One region of the Ferdinandcohnia sp. Marseille-Q9671 genome, then DNA from elsewhere that is predicted to be linked to it. Evidence: predicted binding sites of a transcription regulator. Region 1 holds the regulator's gene; the other holds the start of a gene.
The links. Region 1 encodes CtsR, which represses protease genes until heat stress. Its sites were predicted from a motif close to ATGGTCAATAAAGGTCAAACA; they were not measured.

Region 1 (7,265 bases):
GTTTCGAGGAGCAAGGAGTTCAAGGAAGCAAGTGAGCGACAACCGGAGTGTACAGCGTACATGAGGATTGGAGGGAGTGAAGCTGACGCAGAAATCCGAAGTTCATCGGAAGCCAACCACCGAACGCGGAAGTTAAGCTTCGGCGCCGATGGTAGTTGGGACTTTGTCCCTGTGAGAGTAGGACGTCGCTAAGCAAACGAAAGATCAGCTATAATGGCTGGTCTTTTTTGATTTTAATAAACCGGAAGGTTTAGTGGAAGCAAAGAATCATTAGGATATAAATAAAGAAAATGAAGAATAAATGGTTGGGTTTCGAGGAGCAAGGAGTTCAAGGAAGCAAGTGAGCGACAACCGGAGTGTACAGCGTACATGAGGATTGGAGGGAGTGAAGCTGACGCAGAAATCCGAAGTTCATCGGAAGCCAACCACCGAACGCGGAAGTTAAGCTTCGGCGCCGATGGTAGTTGGGACTTTGTCCCTGTGAGAGTAGGACGTTGCTAAGCAAACGAAAGATCAGCTATAACGGCTGGTCTTTTTTGTTACATAAAAATACCTAGGAATCCTGCTCTGGGACTTATACTCGTAAATCTATCCATCTCCAGAGTAACCAATATTTCATAAAGGTGCGATATTGTAATCTTTCAAATGTTTTTTAGATAAGCGATAGAATAATAATTACCTTGTTGATTTTGATTTTTCCTGTACTATCAGCACTCATTTTTTCCCCTAACCTTTTCCCCTATTTTTATCTATATATTTTGTACGATTGTCCATGATATAAATGTCTTACTTAATAGGGCAGAAATACTATTCTAAAAATTATCGGCAGAGAACTCATAAAATCACTAATTATCCGTATAAATATAAAACACTATTTTTTTCTGTTTTATAAAGGTGTTTTGGATTACCTATCGAATAAAATACTTAAACGGAATTTTAGAGATAAGACAAGGGGATGTAGGACATGGCACAATTTCTAGCATCTTTTCAAACTGAAGAGTTTTTTACTATGGCGGTTCGCATTTTTCTGGCAGCATTATTATGTGGATTGGTTGGTTTGGAAAGGGAGGTAAATAAGCATCCTGCTGGATTTCGTACCCATCTATTAGTAGGAGTAGGATCATGTTTAATGATGCTGATGTCTATATACGGATTTCAACCATACCTAGAAATGAGTGAAAATGTCCGATTTGATCCAGCTCGTATTCCTTCCTATGTCATAAGCGGTATTGGATTTTTGGGTGCGGGAACCATCCTAGTTAGGGATGCGACTGTTCGGGGTTTAACTACAGCTGCCTCTATTTGGGTTGTTGCTGGACTTGGATTAATAATTGGATTAGGGATGTACGCACCGGCTATTCTAACAACCATTGTAGTTTTACTAAGCCTAATTTTTCTTAACAGATTTGAGGAATACTTTTTTAAATCTACGAAACGAAAAACAGTACATATCATTATTAATGAAAACATTTCTTCGTTCTCTACTATACTGGAAATGTTTAAGAATAATGGCTTTAAAGTGAAGGACTTTAATATCAAGTACTCAAAGGACAAAATTAATAATAACTGTCAGTACACAATTGATATTGAAGTTACAACCAAAAAGGAACGCTTGCGCTTATACGAGGAAATGTCGAAGTTGGAAATAGTACAAAAAATTTTTTGATTTGGTGTTTAGAGCAGTGTGTGAAATGGCAAGTATAAGAAAGTAAATGCCTTTAATACCAATAATGAATGATTGCTGGATTCATTTTCAACAAGCGAAACAGTTGAAAAAATAAAGCGGTCATTTTATATTATAGTTATAGTCAAATATAGTCAAAGTCAGGGATAGGGTGAGGTGTGGATATGATGAGGAATATATCAGATATCATTGAACAGTATCTCAAAAATGTTCTTGATACGAGTGATCGAGCTATTGTTGAAATAAAAAGAAGTGAGATTGCCGATAAATTTGAATGTGTCCCATCTCAAATCAATTATGTTATAAATACACGATTTACCTTAGAGAGAGGATACTTGGTTGAAAGTAAACGTGGTGGTGGAGGCTACATTCGTATCATGAGGGTAACGGCGAATGATGACTCACAAGTCATAAATCAGCTTGTTCGTCTGATAGATAAACGAATCTCCCAAACGAGCGCAGAAGATGTCATATTCCGCTTAGTTGAAGAGGAAGTAATCTCGAAAAGAGAAGCAAAAATTATGCTAAGTGTAATTGATCGTTCGGTGTTGTTTATTGAGTTGCCCCATCGGGACGAACTACGAGCAAGAATGTTAAAAGCAATGCTGACTTCCTTAATGTATAGATAACCACTCTTTAAATTAAGTTTAGAAGTAGGAGAGGTGTTTACCATGATATGCCAAGATTGCAATAAGCGCCCGGCTACATTGCATTTCACAAAAATTATTAATGGCGAAAAGACAGAAGTTCATATATGTGAACACTGTGCACAAGAAAAAAGCGAGATGTTTATGTTTCCAGGCACATCTGGCTTTTCAATAGATAATTTATTAGCAGGTCTTCTTCATATTGAACCATTAGCAGGTTCCAAACAAAATGCATTCCAACAAAATGAAGTTTTACAATGTGATAGTTGTAAAATGACTTTTCAACAGTTTGCAAAGGTAGGACGTTTCGGCTGTTCTAATTGTTATCCAACCTTTGAAAAACAACTTACTCCAATACTAAAACGTCTGCATAGTGGAAATACACATCATTCTGGGAAAATCCCAAAACGAATTGGCGGTTCTTTCCATATCCGAAAAGAGATTGAACAACTAAAGCAAAAAATGAAGGAATATATTTCTTTAGAGGAATTTGAAAAGGCTGCAGAAGTTCGTGATCATGTAAGAGCGTTGGAGAAGAAGTTGAGTGGTTACGAAGAGGGGGAGGTGTAGTCTATGTCACTTGAGCGTTTTATCAATCAAGCACTAAGCTCTTGGATGAGCCAGCAGGGACCCGATTCTGATATCGTTTTAAGTTCAAGAATTAGATTAGCTCGAAACCTGAAAAATGTTCCCTTCTCCACTGTTAATTCAAATGAAGAAGCTCAAAAAATCGTAGATGTATTTCAAAGTGGATTTTCCGGAAAGAGTTTTCCTTCTCTGGGAGAGTTTGAGTTAGTAAAGATGATGGAGCTTCAGCCAATTGAAAAAAGAGTACTTGTTGAAAAACACTTGATAAGCCCTCATTTAGCTGAGGACTCACCCTTTGGTGCATGTCTACTATCAGAAAACGAAGAAGTTAGTATTATGGTAAATGAAGAAGATCATATTCGAATTCAGTGTTTGTTTCCAGGCTTACAATTAACTGAAGCCCTTCAGGTAGCAAATAACCTGGATGACTGGATTGAAGAACATGTTGATTACGCGTTTGATGAGACTAGAGGATACTTAACAAGTTGTCCAACAAATGTCGGAACTGGCTTACGAGCTTCTGTTATGATGCATCTACCAGCGTTAATCCTAACGCACCAAATGAGTCGCATTATCCCAGCGATTAACCAATTAGGCTTAGTCGTTAGAGGAATCTATGGAGAAGGTAGCGAGGCATTAGGGAATATCTTTCAAATTTCCAATCAAATTACGCTTGGAAAGACAGAGGAAGATATTGTTGATGATTTAAAGAGTGTCGTTGCTCAACTTATTTCTCAGGAGAGGTCTGCAAGAGAAGCACTTGTAAAAACATCGAATATACAATTAGAAGACCGTGTTTTTCGCTCTTATGGGGTATTAGCAAATAGCAGGATTATCGAATCGAAGGAAGCTGCAAAATGCTTATCAGATGTTCGATTAGGTATTGATCTTGGCTATATTGAAAATATATCTAGAAGTATCCTTAATGAACTCATGATTCTAACGCAACCTGGATTTTTACAATCGTATGCTGGCGGGGCATTAAGGCCAAATGAAAGAGATGTCAGAAGGGCGTCTATTATTCGAGAAAGATTAAAACTAGAAACTAATAAGACTGACATGGAGGGTGATGGGTTATGATGTTTGGCAGATTTACTGAGCGTGCACAAAAGGTGTTGGCATTGGCTCAAGAGGAAGCTGTACGATTGGGGCATAACAATATTGGAACTGAACATGTATTATTAGGTCTTATTCGAGAAGGCGAAGGAATTGCTGCTAAGGCACTTTTAGCTCTTGGTCTAGGGCCTGAAAAAATCCAAAAAGAAGTAGAAGCTCTAATCGGAAGAGGACAAGAGGGCTCTCAAACGATTCATTACACGCCAAGGGCGAAAAAGGTTATTGAATTATCGATGGATGAGGCACGTAAGTTGGGTCATTCCTATGTGGGGACTGAACACATCCTATTAGGGTTAATACGTGAGGGTGAAGGTGTTGCAGCTAGGGTGTTAAATAACTTAGGTGTAAGTCTAAATAAAGCTCGTCAACAGGTTTTACAACTGTTAGGAAGCAATGAATCATCTTCAGGGCACCATGGCGGAGGAACTGCCAACGCTAACACACCAACACTAGATAGCTTAGCTAGAGACCTTACCGCCATCGCACGAGAAGGAAGCCTAGACCCAGTGATAGGCCGTAGTAAGGAAATTCAACGTGTGATTGAGGTACTTAGTCGACGTACGAAAAACAATCCAGTATTAATTGGTGAACCTGGTGTAGGGAAGACCGCTATAGCAGAAGGGCTAGCACAACAAATTATAAATAATGAGGTTCCTGAAACACTTCGTGACAAGCGTGTCATGACTCTTGATATGGGTACGGTTGTTGCGGGTACTAAGTACCGTGGGGAATTTGAGGATCGTTTGAAAAAGGTAATGGATGAAATACGTCAAGCTGGTAATATTATTCTATTTATCGACGAGCTTCATACCCTAATTGGTGCTGGTGGTGCGGAAGGGGCAATAGATGCTTCTAATATATTAAAGCCATCACTTGCTCGTGGTGAATTACAATGTATCGGTGCTACAACTTTGGATGAATATAGAAAGTACATTGAGAAGGATGCGGCACTTGAGCGTAGATTCCAGCCAATTCAAGTAGATGAACCTACTGTTGAGGAATCAATTTTAATTCTAAAAGGATTGCGCGATCGTTATGAGGCGCATCACCGTGTCTCTATTTCTGATGAGTCAATTATCCAAGCTGTTAAGCTATCTGATCGATATATCTCAGATCGATTCTTACCAGACAAAGCGATTGATTTAATTGATGAGGCAGGTTCGAAGGTTCGCCTTCGTTCATATACGGCTCCACCGAATTTAAAAGAGTTAGAGCAAAAGCTAGAAGAAGTTCGTAAGGAAAAGGATGCCGCCGTTCAAAGTCAGGAATTTGAAAAGGCTGCTTCATTAAGAGATACAGAGCAACGACTTCGTGAACAATTAGAAGAAACCAAGAAAAGCTGGAAAGAAAAGCAAGGACAAGAGAATTCAGAAGTTACAGTGGAAGATATCGCGATGGTTGTATCAAGCTGGACGGGTGTACCAGTATCAAAACTTGCGCAGACAGAAGCAGATAAATTATTAAATATGGAAGAAATCCTACATTCACGTGTGATTGGTCAAGAGGAGGCTGTAAAAGCCGTTTCTAAAGCCGTTCGTCGTTCACGTGCAGGACTAAAGGATCCAAAACGACCAACAGGGTCATTTATCTTCCTTGGGCCAACAGGTGTAGGGAAAACAGAATTAGCTCGTGCTTTAGCTGAGTCCATTTTTGGTGATGAAGATGCGATGATTCGCGTGGATATGTCAGAATATATGGAGAAGCACTCCACATCTAGATTAGTAGGTTCACCTCCTGGGTATGTTGGATATGATGAAGGTGGTCAATTAACAGAAAAGGTACGTAGAAAGCCGTATTCTGTTATACTTTTAGATGAAATTGAAAAGGCGCATCCAGATGTATTTAACATCCTATTACAGGTCCTTGAAGATGGTCGTCTAACTGATTCAAAAGGGCGTACAGTCGACTTTAGAAACACAATTCTAATTATGACTTCAAACGTAGGAGCAAGCACTTTGAAACGTAACAAATATGTTGGCTTTGCCCTCGAGAGTGAAAAACAAGATTATCGGAATATGAAGGATAAGGTAATGGAAGAATTAAAGAAGGCGTTCCGTCCTGAATTTCTAAACCGTATCGACGAAATCATCGTTTTCCATTCTCTTGAGAAGAAGCATTTGAAGGAAATTGTGACTCTTATGGCAGATCAGTTAACCAAACGGTTAAAGGAGCAGGACTTTGAAATCACGTTGACAGATGCTGCGAAGGACCAAATTGCTGAAGAGGGCTATGACCCTGAATATGGAGCAAGACCATTACGTCGTGCCATTCAGAAGCAAATAGAGGACCGTTTATCAGAAGAACTATTACGAGGAAATATAGAAAAAGGCAAGAAGATCGAAATAGACTTCGATAATGGAGAATATGTAATTCGTTCGAAGGAAACTGTTAAGCAAGAAAGATAGATAATGAAATTGTGAGGAGGTATACATTCATTTGATTTATGTATACCTCTTTTTTAAAAGAAAGGACTAACCAAGATGGCGAAAACAAAGACAAAATTCACCTGTCAATCCTGCGGATATGAATCCGCAAAATGGATGGGAAAGTGTCCAGGTTGTAATGCATGGAATACACTAGTTGAGGAAATTGAGCAAAAGTCGGCTAGGAAAGGTGCATTTGCTCATTCAAGTCCCACCATTCAACGCAAGCCTTCTCCTATTACTTCTATCGAAACCGTTAAAGAACCTAGAATGTATACATCAAATAAAGAATTTAATCGAGTACTTGGTGGTGGAATCGTACAAGGTTCCCTTGTACTAATTGGCGGTGACCCTGGGATTGGGAAGTCTACCCTGCTGCTACAAGTATCCTCACAATTAGCCCAACAAAATAAAGTGTTATATATATCAGGAGAGGAGTCTGTGAAACAGACGAAGTTACGCTCTGACCGACTGGGTGTTACTTCAGACCAACTATACGTTCAATCTGAAACTGACCTAGAATTTATTTCCCAGACAATTTTAGAATTAAAGCCTCATTTCGTTGTCATTGATTCAATACAGACGATACATCACCCTGATGTAGCATCAGCTCCAGGCAGTGTCTCACAGGTTCGTGAATGTACGGCAGAGTTAATGCGAATTGCAAAAACCAACGGGATTGCAGTGTTTATAGTAGGGCATGTAACAAAAGAAGGCAATATAGCTGGACCACGACTATTGGAACATATGGTCGATACGGTTCTTTATTTTGAGGGAGAGCGTCACCATACGTATCGTATTCTACGT
Region 2 (8,252 bases), on a different contig from region 1:
GAGATTTCTTCAGATTTAGTTGCGAAGAAATGCTGCAAACGGTCCTATTTACGTGGGGCATTTTTAGCAGGAGGCTCTGTAAATAATCCAGAAACATCCTCGTACCACCTTGAGATCTTTTCATTATATAAAGAACATAATGATTCACTTTGTGAATTAATGAACGTTTTTGACCTAAATGCAAAATCGTTAGAACGCAAAAAAGGTCATATTACCTATTTGAAGGAAGCAGAAAAGATTACCGAATTCTTAAATGTGATTGGGGCACATCAAGCGCTTCTTCGTTTTGAAGATGTGCGAATTGTTCGTGACATGCGAAATTCAGTAAACCGTCTTGTGAATTGTGAAACTGCAAATTTAAATAAAACGATTGGTGCTTCCATTAGACAGGTGGAGAACATTCGCTATATAGATGAAACAGTTGGTCTTGGTATCTTACCGGATAAACTACGAGAAATTGCAGAGCTACGAGTGGCCTATCAGGATGTTACACTAAAAGAATTAGGGGAAATGGTAACAACTGGCCAAATCAGCAAGTCTGGGATTAACCACCGCCTACGGAAAATCGATGAAATTGCAGATAAGCTTCGTGCTGGCCAAGGTATTAAGTGAGTAGGTTTTACTCACTTGAAGAAAAATAAAGCGTTATCATTTTTGGTGAAAAAATGAAACCTTTTAGGTACTTTAAACGTAGAATTGGAAACAACTAAAAATCAATATCAACTTTAGAATGCTACAGAAAAATGAGGAGGAAGAAAAATGGTTGAGAGACATGTTGAGGTTGCATTAAGAACGGGTTTACAAGCACGTCCTGCAGCATTGTTTGTCCAAGAAGCTAATAAATTTTCAGCGGATATCTTTTTAGAGAAGGATGGCAAAAAAGTAAACGCTAAAAGTATCATGGGATTGATGAGTCTGGCGGTTGGATCAGGTTCAACGGTAACCTTGATTGCAGACGGCAATGATGAAGAAGCGGCAGTAGAAGCATTAACTGAGTTTGTAAAGAAAGAAGCATAGTAAAAACCTCTCACGATCTGATGTGAGAGGTTTTTTTGTTAAATTACCGAAAGTGTAAAATTTGTACTTAGTTTTCGATGTCTAGCTCCATGCGCCATCGGCTCGAGGTCATAAGCTAATCGCTTCTGAAGGTAAAGAGCACCTTCCGTCAGCGCTTATCTTATGCTTGTCGCCGATAGGCAGGCGCATTCTGCTTTTCAATATTACTTATTATCTTGTGGGAACATCACTTTATCGATTAATCCATATTCCAATGCTTTATCAGCAGTCATGAAGTTGTCACGATCAGTATCTTTTTCAATAATCTCTAGTGGTTGACCTGTGCGCTCAGCTAAAATTTTGTTTAGTTTATCGCGTAAGAATAGAATACGCTTTGCTGCAATCTCAATTTCAGTTGCTTGCCCTTGTGCTCCACCTAGTGGTTGGTGAATCATAACTTCACTGTTAGGAAGTGCAAAACGTTTTCCTTTTTCACCTGCAGCTAGTAAGAAAGCACCCATCGATGCAGCCATACCAATACAGATTGTTGAAACCTGTGGCTTAATAAACTGCATTGTATCGTAAATTGCCATACCTGCAGTGATAGAACCACCAGGGCTGTTGATGTATAATGAAATATCCTTTTCAGGATCCTCAGCAGCTAAGAAAAGTAACTGAGATACAATTGAGTTTGCTACATTATCATCGATTGCACTACCTAGCATGATAATACGGTCTTTTAATAAACGTGAGTAAATATCATATGCGCGTTCTCCACGGTTTGTTTGCTCAATAACTGTAGGGATTAAATTCATTTTTACTTCCTCCTTAAAAACGGAATTTAAAAATCTTTGCTATGTATTTCCATAATACTAGTAAGGTCAATAAAGGTCAAACAATTCGCCTTCTAAAACCATTCTATTCTCTACATTTTTTTCCCATGCCAAAGAGACAAGGAAAAATGTAATTTCATACGTATTCCATCTTACCCTTATTCCATAAATTTAAACATAAATCTTGCATTCAAAACCTAACTATCCTATAATGATGAATGCAGTTCTTCTTTCCGTACTTGCCCTCGTAGTGTAGTGGATAGCACAAGAGATTCCGGTTCTCTTATCGTGGGTTCGAATCCTGCCGAGGGCGTAATAAAAACCCGTTTCTACTTAGTGGAAACTGTTTTTTTCTTTAATGAAAGTTCCGAACAATTGTATGAATCGTGCGCAAATAAATAGAATTTCAAGCAATCCAGGAACGCAACTAAGCGAATCGACCCCAGATGAACACGAAAACTGAAAAAGCGGGATCGCAAACAGGCAGATTGTTCCCACTAATCACGAAAACGGAAAAAGAGGGAGCGCAAGCAAGCAGATCGTCCCCACTGATGCTTGAAATATCTAAAAAGAGGGGACGTAGCAGCAATTCTCGACCCCTTAACAAATTCGATTTTAGAAACCGAAGCTACGTATAGAAACTCTTTTCCCTAATTATCCTTATACCCCTTTTTACCATCATACTCAACCTCATCTACTGGGTTCACGGCCCACATCGTTTGAATCGGGTCAAATTCTTCCGCAAACTCTTCTTTGTTTTTTTGCTTTTTCGCCTCATCAATTGTGCCTGTTAATGGGCCAGTGTACATAATTTCATTTTTTTTCAACAGATTTCACCTCTTAGCAGTAGAATCTTTCAAAAAAGTACTTTAAATGCGTGCTAAAATTTAACTTTTTCGATACCATATATTAAGACACAATCATTGCCTTTGGTGGACATGGGCTGTTACTAATTTTACCCAATTAAGAAAACGCTTCCATTTATACCTTCCAAGGATAGTAAGCCTATTATATAATAGGAGAAAGGGGGAGAAATGAGTGAATATGCAAACTGGACTTTTTCAACAACAATCACTGAAGCTTGTCATGACAAAGGAATTGACGCAAGCCATAACTCTTCTTCAATACTCTTCTTTAGATTTAATAAAATTTTTAGAAGAACAAACGATTGAGAACCCCCTTATCGAAGTTAATTCACCAACAGAATTTGATCGTCGTCACAAAACGAAGGTCACTAATGAAACCTATACCAATCCCATTGATTATATTGAAAAAAAGCAAACAACTCTTTTTGAGCATCTAGTATCGCAACTATCATATATGAAACTAAGCACAACAGATAGACAAATGATTGAGTATATCATTCAGCTCCTAGATAGCAATGGATACTTGTATTTTTCAACGGAAGAGATCGCGAAAGATCTTACCATAGATAGCGAGACCGTAACAGACTACATTCAATTTATCCAAAGCCTGGACCCAATTGGCGTAGGTGCACGTTCTTTACAGGAATGTCTCCTACTGCAACTAGAGGCGCATAAAGAACAAAATGATCTTGCAAAGAGAATCATTCAGGACCATTTTGAACTATTTGCAGAAAAGTCATGGAAGGAGATTGCAAAGAAACTCAATGTGAAACTTTTTGATATACAGAAAGTGGCAGATTTTATACAAACTTTACAGCCAAGGCCTGGTGCAGCCTTTCAAAGTGGCGAACCCCAATATATCGTTCCTGATATTGAAATTCAAGTTGAAAACGGGATAGTGACAACGAGTCTTCAAGACTCTTATCTTCCGAAGGTCTCCTTGAATCTGCAATACTATCAACAGTTCCTGCAAGAAAAAGATTCTAAAACGAAATCCTTTCTTCAAGAAAAGGTAGATCAATGTCAATGGATTATCAAAAGTCTAGAACAACGAAAACATACATTACAAAATGTAATGAATGAAATTATCAACAGGCAGATGGACTTTTTTATAAAAGGACCAACGCACTTAAAGCCTCTTATTATGAGTGAGGTTGCAGATGTCCTTGAAGTTCATGAATCAACAGTAAGTCGAGCTGTAAAGGATAAGTACGTGCAAACTCCATTTGGCATTTTTGAGATGAAGCATTTTTTTAGTCGCAACATACAAACGACAGGTCAATCAGACATGTCATCGGCACAAGTGAAAAATGTGTTAAAACAACTCATTATTGAAGAAAATAAGCAAAAGCCTTTGTCAGACCAGGAAATTGTCAGTATACTTGAGGAGGTACATGGTATCCTGGTTTCAAGACGAACGATTGCCAAATACCGTGACCAATTAAATATTCCATCTTCATCAAAACGAAAAAGGTACAGTCAGTAGAATGGAAGTGTAGGAAGTTGAACCAAATTCAAGTAACCATGTATTCAAAGGAGAACTGCTCTCTTTGCACTAAAGCGAAGAAGGTGATTGAGGAATTACGTGAAGAGTTTCCGTTAGAACTCCACGAAGTTGATATTTACCAGGATGATACACTTCTTGAGAAATACCAAATCATGATTCCTGTTGTTGAAATTGATGGACATGAGGTAGAGTACGGGATCATCCATAAAGAAGCCGTAAAAGAATGGCTAACGAAATACACGAACAAATAAGATGAATTTTCTAAAAATATAAACGTTTTCATAAACTGCCTAGAAAATTAGGCAGTTTATTTATTGCTTTCTCCCTTTTTTCCTGTTACTATAAATTTGTAACACGACGATAAAATCAAATAGAAAAGTTTGTTTTTTTTTACTATAGGTGGGACATAATATGTCACACCGGGACAAAAAAAGTCCCTTGTGGTAAAAAAAGGGGAAATGAAATCATGCGGCCTATCATTGAGGTACAACAAAAATTATTACCTGATTTACTTGAGGTTATGCAGAAGCGCCATGAGATCCTCAAATACATAAGACTTATGCAGCCAATTGGGAGAAGAAATCTTTCAACGAGTCTCGGCCATAGTGAGCGGGTATTACGTTCAGAAGTACAATTTTTAAAAGAACAGAACCTCGTGGAGTTTAGCACAGCTGGAATGAGCCTTACAAAAGAGGGTTCGGAACTTGTACAAGACCTAGAGGAAGTCATGAAAGAAGTTTTAGGATTACGGGTTTTAGAATCAAAGCTTAAGGAAAAATTAAAGATAAAAGATGTTATTGTCGTTTCTGGCGACAGTGACACAACTCCTTGGGTGCAAAAAGAAATGGGAAGAGCTTGCGTTTTACGTATAAAACAAAGGCTATTTGGAGAAAATATCGTCGCAGTTACTGGTGGTACAACCTTAGCCGCAGTTGCAGAAATGATGACTCCAGACTCCAAGGAGCGAAGCATTTTATTTGTTCCTGCAAGAGGTGGCTTAGGAGAACGAGTTGAAAATCAAGCAAATACGATTTGTGCCAAGATGGCTGAAAAAGCATCAGGGGATTATCGACTCTTACATGTTCCAGATGTTGTAAGCAATGATGCGTATCATTCTTTTGTTGCAGAACCTTCTATCCGAGATGTACTGAATTTAATCAAGTCATCTAGTATGGTTGTTCATGGAATAGGAGACGCTATTACAATGGCAAAGCGCCGTAGAACAGATGAAAGTGACCTGAAAAAGATCATTGAATCTAAGGCGGTAGCAGAAGCCTTTGGCTATTATTTTGATGAGGATGGGAAAGTCGTCCATCGGGTCCAAACGATAGGGATCCAGCTGAAAGATCTATCATCTATCCATGATGTAATCGCAGTGGCTGGTGGGGCATCGAAGGCGAAAGCTATCCAAGCATACTTAAAGCAAGCACCTGATACACTGTTGATAACAGACGAGGGTGCCGCAAAGAAGTTAATAGAGGGGTAAAACCCTTCCTATAATCATTAGGTTTAATTTTAAGGAGGAAATCAAAAATGGCAGTAAAAGTTGGTATTAATGGTTTTGGACGTATTGGTCGTAACGTATTACGTGCGGCACTAAAAAATCCAAATGTTGATGTAGTAGCAGTAAACGATTTAACAGATGCAGATATGTTAGCACATCTATTAAAGTATGATACAGTTCACGGTGTTCTTGATGCAGAAGTATCTGTTAATGGAAACAACCTTGTTGTTAATGGAAAAGAAATCTTAGTTAAAGCTGAGCGTGACCCAGCACAACTTGGATGGGGAGACCTAGGTGTTGACGTTGTAATCGAGTCAACTGGTCGTTTCACTAAGCGTTCTGATGCAGCAAAACATATTGAAGCTGGCGCAAAGAAAGTTATCATTTCTGCTCCTGCAACTGATGAAGATATCACAATCGTTATGGGTGTTAACGAAGATAAATACGATGCAGCAAGCCATGACGTAATTTCTAATGCTTCTTGTACAACAAACTGTCTAGCTCCATTTGCAAAAGTTCTAAACGAAAACTTTGGAATTAAGCGTGGTATGATGACAACTGTTCACTCTTACACTAACGACCAACAAATCCTTGACTTACCACATAAGGACTACCGTCGTGCTCGTGCAGCAGCTGAAAATATCATCCCAACTTCAACTGGTGCAGCAAAAGCTGTTTCTCTAGTATTACCTGAATTAAAAGGTAAATTAAATGGTGGAGCTATGCGTGTTCCAACTCCAAACGTATCTCTTGTAGACTTAGTAGCTGAGTTAGAGAAAGACGTAACTGTTGAAGAAGTAAATGCAGCATTACGCAAAGCTTCTGAAAATGAATTAAACGGAATCATGGGTTACAGTGAAGAGCCACTAGTTTCAAGTGACTACAACGGAAATCCAAATTCTTCAACTATCGATGCTCTTTCAACAATGGTTATGGAAGGCAGCATGGTAAAAGTTATCTCTTGGTATGACAACGAAAGTGGATATTCACACCGTGTTGTTGACCTAGTTGATTACATCGCATCAAAAGGTCTTTAATAGATCGTCTATCGATTAGTATGTCACATTAATAAAATAGTAGAACCTATTGTTCTTGGTTTACCAAGTAACAACTACTATAATAGAAATTGTGAAGGGAAGGGAATGTTCCCTTCCCTTTTTGTTGTCCACCCCATATCCACACAATGAGTACGATAAAGTGCTTGCTATCACATGGAATAAAATGTGGTTACAGCACGGACTAATCAAGATCTATACATAGAATGGAGGCCTTCCTAATGAATAAGAAATCAGTAAGAGATATTGATGTAAAAGGCAAGCGTGTATTCTGCCGAGTTGATTTTAATGTTCCCATGAAAGATGGGCAGGTAACAGATGAAACTCGTATTCGTGCAGCATTACCAACAATTGAGTATCTTCGAAAAGAAGGAGCTAAGGTCATTTTAGCGAGCCATCTTGGTCGTCCAAAAGGAAAGGCTGTTGATGAACTTCGACTAGATCCAGTTGCCAAGCGCCTTGCTGATCACTTAGGTATAGAAGTTACGAAAACAGATGAAGCGTATGGTCCAGAGGTTGAACAAGCAATCGGACAAATGAACGAGGGAGACGTCCTTCTACTTGAAAACGTACGTTTTTATCCTGGTGAAGAAAAGAATGATCCAGAGCTTGCGAAGCAGTTTGCAGCATTAGCAGATGTGTATGTAAATGACGCATTTGGTGCCGCTCACCGTGCCCATGCTTCTACTGCAGGTATTGCAGAGCACATTCCTGCGGTTGCTGGTTTCCTTATGGAAAAAGAGATTGAAGTACTGGGTAAGGCACTTTCAAATCCAGAGCGTCCATTCACAGCAATCATTGGTGGAGCAAAAGTGAAGGATAAAATTGGAGTTATTGAAAATCTATTAGAAAAAGTAGATAACTTAATCATTGGTGGAGGTCTTGCTTATACTTTTGTAAAAGCACAAGGCCATGAAATTGGAAAATCTCTATTAGAAGAAGATAAGATTGACTTAGCGAACCAATTCATTAACATGGCAAAAGAAAAAGGTGTTAATTTCTATATGCCAGTTGATGTCAGGGTAGCAGATGACTTCTCAAATGATGCAAATACTAAGATTGTACCAATTGAAGAGATTCCTAGTGATTGGGAAGCACTTGATATTGGACCAAAAACTGCTGAACTTTATCGTGATGTAATTCTAAATTCTAAGCTAGTAATCTGGAACGGACCAATGGGTGTGTTTGAACTAGAAACATTCGCAAACGGCACAAAAGCAGTTGGCCAGGCATTAGCAGATGCAACTGATACATACTCTGTCATCGGTGGTGGAGATTCAGCAGCAGCTGTTGAGAAATTTGGATTAGCTGATAAAATGAGCCATATTTCTACTGGTGGCGGTGCGTCCTTAGAATTCATGGAAGGTAAAGAGCTTCCAGGAGTAGTACTACTAAACGATAAATAATAAGAAAAGCGCAAGGCGCCTGACTACCGGCGACAAGCATAAGACTAGCGCTGACAGAAGGTGCATTTTACCTTCCGAAGCGATT

Region 2: the regulator CtsR is predicted to act here: its motif matches at 1,874-1,894, upstream of clpP (ATP-dependent Clp endopeptidase proteolytic subunit ClpP).

What each region holds. Positions count from the first base shown of each region.
Region 1 covers NZ_CDRJTA010000002.1:150-7,414, forward strand. The annotation lists gene ACWNMY_RS11555 (MgtC/SapB family protein) at 965-1,666, shown strand; gene ACWNMY_RS11560 (CtsR family transcriptional regulator) at 1,852-2,313, shown strand; gene ACWNMY_RS11565 (UvrB/UvrC motif-containing protein) at 2,356-2,901, shown strand; gene ACWNMY_RS11570 (protein arginine kinase) at 2,905-3,999, shown strand; gene clpC (ATP-dependent protease ATP-binding subunit ClpC) at 3,996-6,440, shown strand; gene radA (DNA repair protein RadA) at 6,516-7,265, shown strand, end outside.
Region 2 covers NZ_CDRJTA010000001.1:1,420,286-1,428,537, reverse strand. The annotation lists gene whiA (DNA-binding protein WhiA) at 1-612, shown strand, start outside; gene ACWNMY_RS07315 (HPr family phosphocarrier protein) at 760-1,017, shown strand; gene clpP (ATP-dependent Clp endopeptidase proteolytic subunit ClpP) at 1,221-1,811, opposite strand; tRNA gene ACWNMY_RS07305 (tRNA-Arg) at 2,071-2,142, shown strand; gene ACWNMY_RS07300 (hypothetical protein) at 2,480-2,656, opposite strand; gene rpoN (RNA polymerase factor sigma-54) at 2,874-4,181, shown strand; gene ACWNMY_RS07290 (glutaredoxin family protein) at 4,199-4,453, shown strand; gene ACWNMY_RS07285 (sugar-binding transcriptional regulator) at 4,669-5,688, shown strand; gene gap (type I glyceraldehyde-3-phosphate dehydrogenase) at 5,736-6,743, shown strand; gene ACWNMY_RS07275 (phosphoglycerate kinase) at 6,983-8,167, shown strand.